Regions from separate parts of the Paenibacillus sp. Y5S-9 genome, predicted to be linked through region 1. Evidence: riboswitches for the same ligand, from Rfam matches in the RefSeq annotation. Region 1 holds a riboswitch; each other region holds the start of a gene.

Region 1 (3,153 bases):
CTTAAGATATATGGGTAACATTACCTTAGTGTGTAAATTACAGGGGATTAAGTCTTATAAAAAGGAAAAATTTACAGGTTGGCCTATTTTGATTTTGGCTCTTTTTGGTTTACAGATGAGACCGTTTCTCATATAATTTATGTAACCAAGTTTCATGTGATGAAACATGAGGAGGGCATTATGCCATGGAAGATCGCAAGTTAACCGTCCGGGCTGTGGAACGGGCGCTGGATATATTATTATGTTTTACCACACGCAGTGATCTGGGACTCACCGAAATTGCCAGCCAGATCGGCTTGCACAAAAGTACAGTGCACCGTTTGATGGCTACGCTGGAGGATCGAGGGTTCGTGATCCGTGATGCAGCAACAGAGAAGTACCGACTTGGCATCCGAATCTGGGAGCTGTCAGCTCATATGTCCCGCAGTGATGATCCCGCTATTCTGCTGCTGCCTGCGATGGAGCGACTGAGAGATCGATTGGGAGAGACCGTGAGTCTGTACCTGCGTGATGGGAGTGAACGGATACGGATTCAGGCTGTGCAAAGTGATCAGGCGATTCGCCGAGTCGCCCCCGTTGGTGTTAGACTCCCGCTGTCTGTGGGCGCTTCCAGCAAAGTTTTGATGGCGTTTGCCACGGACGAGGATCGTGAAGAACTGATGAACGGCCCGGAATGGCCGGTGTTTATTGATCCGGCGGTGTATTTGGCGCAGATGGGAGATATCCGGGATAACGGATATGCGACGAGTTATGAGGAACGTGAGCCGGGAGCTGCCGCGGTATCTGTACCGATTATGGATCGCAGAGGCAATATTGCAGCTGCGCTCTCGGTCTCAGGGCCTGTCAGCCGACTCTCGCAGGAGACATTGCATGAATACGCACCTGTGTTGAAGGATGCTGCTACGCAGATGGGGCTCATGTTATCCTGATGTTGAGGTGAGGTTTTTTCTCCAATTGAGTTAGTGTTCTGGAATATAAAGGTTGTTTTTATGTTCCGGTTGCGCTACTCTGTAATGGACGGCCCAACGGAGCCAGCTTCATTGAATATGAACGGCGGCTTATGTAAGCCGCAACTTACTAACGTTACTGGGGGAGTCCGAATTGTCCGGACTGAGACGGAATCGCATGAGATTCCGGACCCTTTGCACCTGATCTGGATCATACCAGCGTAGGGAAGTAATCGGCGATATGACCACAAACCACCACATGATGTGACCCTTGTAGGGCTCTGTTAAGGAGCTGCGTAAAGGTGCATTATTGGTGATGGACATAAAAGTCGGTTCCTTCGGGGACCGGCTTTTTTATATACAGTGAACGGGCGATATAGAGCGGATTCTATGGGCTCCTTTTTCAATAATCTGCGAAAGTGGGCTTGGATGATGAGAGAGAAGTCACCATAGATTCATGATCTGTGTCAGCCTCCGTCTGTTGTGAACTGTACATGAATAATGTCTCCTCTGGTCTGGTGTAGGATCGCTCTTTCTTCTCTGTGCTCTGGATGATTTGGGACAGGTGCGTAAGTGAGCTGATGACGATACCAATGAAACCAAGTGAACGAACACTGAGGAGGAGACAAGCGAACATGAGTACAGGAAACCAAACGGGACAACAAGCGATGGAACAGGAACATAACGGTCAGCAGATGGAAAAGGAAACAGGAGCGGCCGAACGGGTTCAGCCCTTTCCGGGCAGCCGCAAAGTCTACATTCAGGGCTCACGGCCGGACATTGCTGTACCGGAGCGTGAGATAGCCCTTCATGACACAAATACTCCCCAAGGGGTGGAGCATAACGAACCGCTACGTGTCTACGATACGAGCGGCCCCATGACCGATCCCGCATTTCATGCGGATATCCGCGCAGGTCTGCCAGCCCTGCGCACTCGCTGGATCACAGAGCGTGGCGATGTCGAAGCTTATCAGGGCCGTACGGTTAAACCGGAGGATAACGGACAAAAGCCCGGAGGGAAGAGAGCCGGCGCCGAAGAGTACCCTGGATTGCGTGGCAAACCGCTGCGAGCACAGACAGGACGCTGTGTGACTCAGATGCATTATGCGAGGCAGGGAGTCATTACGGCAGAGATGGAATTCGCCGCCATTCGTGAGGGCGTAGAACCGGAATTTGTAAGGCAGGAGCTGGCGAGTGGACGTGCGATTCTGCCATCCAACATCAATCACCCGGAGAGTGAACCGATGTTGATCGGTCGTCATTTTCACGTGAAGATCAATGCCAACATAGGTAACTCTGCCGTATCTTCCTCCATCGAGGAAGAGGTGGAGAAGATGACCTGGGCGGTACGTTGGGGATCGGATACGGTGATGGATCTGTCCACAGGCAAAAACATTCATACCACCCGGGAATGGATCATCCGTAATTCACCTGTGCCGATTGGTACGGTGCCGCTGTATCAAGCGCTGGAGAAGGTGAATGGCGAAGCGGAAGCTCTGACCTGGGAGTTGTACCGTGATACGCTCATTGAGCAGGCAGAGCAGGGCGTGGACTACTTTACGATTCATGCAGGTGTATTGCTGCGTTATATCCCCATGACCGCCAAGCGGATGACAGGCATTGTGTCTCGGGGCGGTTCCATTATGGCAGCATGGTGCCTTGCGCATCATCAGGAGAATTTTTTGTACACCCATTTTGAAGAAATCTGCGAGATTATGAAAAGGTATGATGTGGCGTTTTCGCTGGGAGATGGACTTCGTCCAGGCAGTATCTACGATGCCAATGACGAAGCTCAGATGGCGGAACTGGCTACGCTTGGAGAACTGACGCAGATCGCATGGAAGCATGATGTGCAGGTGATGATCGAAGGCCCGGGGCATGTGCCGATGCACAAGATCAAAGAGAATGTGGACTTGCAGATGGAGATATGCCAAGAGGCACCGTTCTATACGCTGGGGCCGCTGACGACCGACATTGCCCCGGGTTACGATCACATCACCTCCGCCATTGGTGCGGCCATGATTGGCTGGTTCGGCACGTCCATGCTCTGTTATGTTACACCAAAAGAACATTTGGGCCTGCCCAACAAGGATGATGTGCGGGAAGGGGTCATCGCCTACAAGATCGCAGCTCATGCCGCAGATCTGGCGAAGGGTCATCCGCGTGCCCAGCGCCGGGATGATGCATTGTCCAAGGCACGCTTCGA
Region 2 (3,153 bases), 290 kb from region 1:
ATGGCGGCAAACATCGCATCCGTGTTCATGTTGCTGGACATGCGGCGGCTGAAGTAGCCGAGACCTTTGCTGCCACCAAGCCATTCGCCAATCGTTGCCCCAACCACGCAGTACACCACGGACATCTTTAACCCCGAGAAAAAAGAGGGAAGTGCCAGCGGAACCTGGAGTTTGCAAAAAATATCCCATTTGCTGGCGCCCATGGTGAGCAGCAGTTCACGCTGCTCCGGATCGCCTTGGCGGAGTCCATCGTAGGTACTGACCACAATGGGGAAGAATGCGATTAGGAACACCACGGCGACTTTGCTCCACAACGTGTAACCAAACCACAAGATAAATACGGGAGACAAGGCAATCAGCGGTATGGTCTGACTGATCACGATGAAGGGATAGAAGGCCTTTTCAATCGATCGGTTCATATGCATGCCTGTTGCCAGCGTAATTCCAGTCACTATGGACAAGACAAAACCAACAATAACCTCCATAAAGGTAGCAGGCAGATGGATGGTCAACAGCAGATGACGATGATCAACCAGTGAGCCTATGATGGCCGTGGGTGCAGGAATGATGAAGGAGGGCACCCATCCCATACGCACAATCACTTCCCAGATCGCCAGTAATAAGAACATGAGCACAATAAACAAACCATATTGGGAAAACGACCTCGAGAGCCACTTAAAACACCACGTCCAGACGCTAACCTCAGCTCTATCATTTTGCATGCAATTGTTCCTCCAGTTGTTGCCTCATCTGCACGAGAGCCGGTTCGTAGATCATGTCCGAATGCCTTGGGCGTGGTAAAGGAACCGTTATCTCCCGTAACTGCTGACCTTGCCCACCTGGAGTTAACAGAATGATACGGTCACTTAACAGCAGGGCTTCCTCGATGTCATGTGTAATGAACAGCACGGTTTGTCCAAAGTCCTTCCACAGCTCCAACAACCAGCGATGCATTTCTCGTTTGGTTAAAGCGTCGAGTGCACCGAAGGGTTCATCCAGCAACATGAGCTGCCCGCCTGTAAGCAAGGTACGCAGCAGTGCCACCCGCTGCCGCATGCCGCCGGATAACTCATCTGGATAGGCCCGCTCATAACCGGACAAGCCGAACCTTGCCAATCCAGCGATGATATCGGCTCGTAGTTTGTCCTTGTCCTGTCGGCCTGGTGCCAGCTCGGCAGGCAGCAGGCAGTTCTCCATGACGGTACGCCAGGATAACAGCAGGTCTTTCTGCGGCATATAGGCGACTCGTCCGAGCCGTTGTCCTTGCGGTACATCAGCAATATCGATGGTGCCGCCGGTTGGCTCGTGCAAGCCTGCGAGCAGCTTGAAGAGCGTGCTTTTACCTGATCCGCTGGAGCCAATGAGCGAGACAAATTCTCCTTGTTGAACCTGAAGCGACACATTGGAGAGCACGGGTGAATCTTTTTTTTCGGGAAAAGCGAAGCTAACGTTCTCAATGGTTACATGGTTGCTCATCTGATCCTCACCCCCTTGATTTCAGACTGCTGGAATAACAACGGCATCCTGTACTCTGCAAAAGGAACAAAAAAGACCCACCCATTTCCGGAGAAATGAGTGGGTCTGTAAGTTAAATCCGCAATTTATCTTCACATACATGAAAAAATTCCGCTTACTAAAAGGCCGCTCCACTTCCCTCCGCTGGTATGATCCAGATCAGGTTCAAAGGGTCCGAATAGTCATATTCGTCTCAGCCGCAAGGCTCCCCTAGTGCAAAAGTTCAAGATATGCAGTTGTCTGTTCAGCATATATCACTCGAACATGAACTGTAAAGAGGCAGCATGATAACTGAACAATTTACCTTGGCTCATGAACCCGATATAATAGGGATGGCCCGTATAGGCCGGATCACAAAATGCAGGTGGGATTGTTCTCCCTCCTAGGCAGAATGGGGACCCGAGTTGAAAACGTTCAAAAAAGTATATATTGAGATCACGAGTATCTGCAATCTGGCTTGCAGCTTCTGTCCGCAGACGCAGCGTGCCAAAGGATTCATTGACCCTGAAGTCTTCAACAATATACTGGAACAAGTTAAACCACACACCAATCATATTTATCTACATGTCAAAGGTGAACCCTTGTTGCATCCCAAAATAGATCTGCTGCTTGATTCCGCACATGAGAAGGGACTCAAGGTGAACATTACAACGAATGGTACACTCTTGCCCAAGACTCAGCATAAATTGCTTGGCAAACCGGCGCTGCGGCAGATGAATTTCTCCCTGCACAGCTTCGATGGGCATGAAGGTTCAACAGACCGTGACGGATACCTGCGTCATATTTTGTCCTTTGTACACGAGGCCGTTAAGCACAATGTCATCATCTCATTCCGACTGTGGAATCTGACGCAGGATAACTTCACAAATGCTCAGATGAATCGAAATCGGGAGACTCTTGAAGTATTGGAACGTGAGTTCAATCTGGACTTCCGCATTGAGGAAAAAGTAGTTCCAGGCAGTGGGGTCAAAATTGCCCCGAATGTATATCTGAATCAGGACCATGAGTTCCAGTGGCCAAGTCTGGATGCACCTGAAGATGACGGCAAAGGCTTCTGCCATGCATTGCGTGGGCAGGCAGCTGTGCTTGTAGATGGAACGGTGGTTCCATGCTGTCTCGATGGCGAGGGTGTAATTAACTTGGGTAATGTGCACGAGAAGTCATTCTCGGAGATTATTGAGGGTGAGCGAGCGAACAATCTGGTATATGGTTTCTCCAAGCGGGAAGCTGTGGAAGAGTTGTGTCGAAAGTGCGGTTATCGTCAGAGATTCGGAGCCTGATATCTTATATCAGCAAGACAGAAGCCGTTCAAGATCACACATTTGGAGACAAATGTAGTGGTCTTTCTTTGTTATCGGGGATTCAAGTTAGGGGTACATACGTTACAAATGAGCATACCAGAGGTTGATATCAGCATATTGCTTGAGAGACCTGGCATGCAAAAAATGCCGATATGACAGGGATTGTGCGGTTTCATGATATATCTGATCTAATGATTATTCTAGTTGCCTTCCTTATTTGGTAGGATTAGGTTGTGGGTCGGACAGAGGTGCACCTCTGACGAACTTCCAGGACAAGCTTAGGCTTGTACACTACCAAATAACGAGAGAATAAGGGAGGAATAAAATTATGAAAAAA
Region 3 (3,153 bases), 240 kb from region 1:
GGCGTTATTCAGCTTGCCTTCCTCGGCTTCAATGGAAGTAACGAGACTGAGATTGAGTTAATTCAAGGATACAGCGACAAGCTGCCTTCCGAAGGTACGGTGCACCATTTTGCGATCCACGTGGATGATCTTGATTCTGAGTACAAACGTATCCAAGCCACCGAAGCCGAATTTATCGATGGAGAGATTATCACACTGCCTAACGGTTACCGCTACTTCTTCATCTATGGACCTGAAAAGGAATGGATTGAGTTCTTCCAGCGCTAAGAATTGGAGTTGATTTCATGAACATTTTAATTACGGGCGCAGCCGGGAAAATTGGACGTGATTTGTCCCAATACTTGTCAGAAGCATATCACCTGCGACTAACGGATTTGAATACCGACAGACTGCAAACGTATCAAGAAACCCGTCATGAGATCATGACACTGGATGTGACAGACCCCGAAGCCTGTCAGCATGCATGCGAAGGCATGGATGTGGTTGTACATCTGGCGGGAGACCCTTCCCCGCATGCCGGATTCTATGAATCGTTGTTGGATATCAATATCAAAGGTACATTTAATGTATTCCGTGCAGCTAAAGACCAAGGTGTACGAAGAGTCATTCTTGCAAGCAGTGCACAGACGATTGAGGGGTATCCCATTGATGCTCAAGTCTATCCGGACATGCCAACACGCCCACGGAATTTGTACGGGGTTAGCAAATGTTTTGGAGAATCACTCGCTTCCTATTTTGCGTATACCGAGGGTTTACAAAGTGTTGCGATACGTATAGGTGCATATGATGATTTTCAACCAGACGGACCCGTGCTGGAGGCAAGGGATATGAGCGCGTATATTAGTCCGGCTGACTTGTGTGATTTGATGTTCAAAGCAATTACAACTACTGATCTGGAACCCTTCACCATACTGCATGGGATCTCGAATAATCGGTTTAAACGATTGAATCTGGAAACCACTCAGAAACAGGTAGGTTATGAGCCCAAATCCGATGCTTTTGCACTCAGTCAGATTGCCTTATATGATTCCCCACGATAATTATTGAAAATAACACATCCAAACAGACTGTTATACATATGTATAACGGTCTGTTTGATAAGTTCATACGTGTCCCCATCCAGTTCCTGACTGGACACGTTCCACCGGCTGGCCTATAATTACACCTAGTAATGCCCGTAACTTCATAGTTTCCCAGGGGAGTCGGAATTGGCCGGCTGAGAGTGTATCCCACCAAGATACTAACCCTTAGACCTGATCTGGATCATGCCAGCGTAGGAATCGGAGTATATCGAAATGGCACAGCCCTATGGCTGAACGCCACCTCTCTAACGCCTGCACGCGTCCCGGATTACGGGACGCTTTTTTTGTTACTATCAGAAAGTATAAGTTTGGAAGCATCACCTTTCTGATATTGCATGAAAAACTGCCGCTAAACGCGGTCTGGCTTCCTTGAATGACATCGATGGACGTTTTATTTTCGTTCAAAAATAACGTCATCCAGATCTCAACTGGTATAAATCTGTCGATTTATGCAAGATGATTGGATATGAAGCCAAGGAGTACCCCGTGCCAATCGGCCGGACATACCGAAGGAGAGAATCACAGATGAAATGGCGTAAAACGATAGGATTGTTGCTCTTATGCGTGCTTATGGTGACTGTAGCCGCATGTGGCGGCAAAGAAGCTGCCCCGGCAGAACAGAACAGCAACACAAATAAGGAAAGCAGCAACGAAGGTGACACTGCCGCCTTAAAGGATATTAAAGTGGTGCTCGACTGGACACCAAATACGAATCATACCGGCCTGTATGCGGCTGTAGATCAAGGTTTTTACAAGGCCGAAGGCTTAAACGTAGAGATTGTTCAACCAGGTGCCGGTGGCGCGGATACGATGGTTGCCTCCAATGAAGTACCGTTTGGCGTAAGTTATCAGGAGAGTGTAACTCAAGCCCGCACACAGGGTGTTCCTCTCGTCTCCATCGCAGCAGTTATTCAGCATAATACATCCGGGTTCGCTGCTCCGGCGGATCGGAATATCAAATCACCGAAGGATTTTGAAGGTAAAACCTATGGCGGTTGGGGTTCCCCAGTCGAAGAAGCCGTGATGCAATCCATTATGGAAGGCGACGGAGCAGATGTATCCAAAGTGAAAAACATTAACATGGGTGACGCTGACTTTTTCACCGCAGTGAAACGGGACATTGATTTCGCATGGATTTTCTACGCTTGGACGGGGATTGAAGCCGAACTTCGCGGGGAACCAATCGACATGTTATATGTGAAGGATTATTCAGAAGCATTGGATTATTACACACCTGTCCTTGTAACAAACGAGCAGACGATCCAAAACGACCCTGAGCTGGTGAAAGCATTCCTGAAAGCCACCTCCGAAGGGTATCAATATGCGATTGATCATCCCGAAGACGCGGCGAACATTCTGATCAAGGCTGTACCGGATCTGGACAAGGAATTGGTCCTGGCAAGCCAGAAGTGGCTTAGTCCCAAGTACACAGATGACGCCACGCGCTGGGGTGAGCAAAAACAGGAAGTGTGGCAGAACTACACCGACTGGATGTTTAGCAAAAAACTGCTCGATGAACAGATCGATGTAAGCAAAGCATATACAAACGAGTTTTTACCCCAATAAAAATTGCTTAAGTTTAACTTTTTTACACAAGAACGAAGAGTGCAGAACCCATCTGAAGAAACAAAGTGTTCGCCTTTATCCCCGGATTTCCCCATTGAAAATGGATTCAAGAAATCTGGGGATAACAGCGATCAGAAGAGGGTACTGCAATCGGAGTGATAAGTGTAAACCTGGTTCAATTCATGCAATTTATCACGAAAGGAGCCGTGATCTCTCATGGCAAGCACACTACTTAGCATTCAGGTTATTCCCAAAACGCCAAATGGCGAGAATTCTTATCCTTACGTAGATCGCGCCATTGAAGTTATTCAGCAATCCGGCCTGAAATATCAGGTGAACGCGCTCGACACCACGATGGAGGGAGAACTGGAGGAACTGCTCGAGGTTGTCCGTAAAATGCACGAGGTACTTGTGGAGGCTGGCAGCCCAAGCATCATCTCCCAGATCAAAATCGCCCATAGCCCTGCTGGCTTCAGCATGGATACCCTGACGGAGAAGTATCGCT

Evidence for each region. A riboswitch is a leader RNA that binds a small molecule or an ion and turns the genes downstream of it on or off. The one in region 1 is predicted to bind thiamine pyrophosphate.
Region 2: linked by a shared signal. The riboswitch ahead of V6669_RS04485 (ABC transporter ATP-binding protein) and the one ahead of thiC (phosphomethylpyrimidine synthase ThiC) in region 1 are both predicted to bind thiamine pyrophosphate.
Region 3: linked by a shared signal. The riboswitch ahead of V6669_RS02320 (ABC transporter substrate-binding protein) and the one ahead of thiC (phosphomethylpyrimidine synthase ThiC) in region 1 are both predicted to bind thiamine pyrophosphate.

What each region holds. Positions count from the first base shown of each region.
Region 1 is NZ_CP145887.1:723,586-726,738, forward strand. Features, by position in the region: gene V6669_RS03360 (IclR family transcriptional regulator) at 186-929, shown strand; TPP riboswitch at 1,079-1,192, shown strand; gene thiC (phosphomethylpyrimidine synthase ThiC) at 1,643-3,153, shown strand, end outside.
Region 2 is NZ_CP145887.1:1,010,832-1,013,984, forward strand. Features, by position in the region: gene V6669_RS04480 (ABC transporter permease) at 1-722, opposite strand, end outside; gene V6669_RS04485 (ABC transporter ATP-binding protein) at 712-1,476, opposite strand; TPP riboswitch at 1,635-1,737, opposite strand; gene V6669_RS04490 (radical SAM/SPASM domain-containing protein) at 1,920-2,795, shown strand; gene V6669_RS04495 (pectate lyase) at 3,145-3,153, shown strand, end outside.
Region 3 is NZ_CP145887.1:487,446-490,598, reverse strand. Features, by position in the region: gene V6669_RS02330 (VOC family protein) at 1-267, shown strand, start outside; gene V6669_RS02325 (NAD(P)-dependent oxidoreductase) at 285-1,040, shown strand; TPP riboswitch at 1,186-1,298, shown strand; gene V6669_RS02320 (ABC transporter substrate-binding protein) at 1,608-2,648, shown strand; gene V6669_RS02315 (thiamine-binding protein) at 2,865-3,153, shown strand, end outside.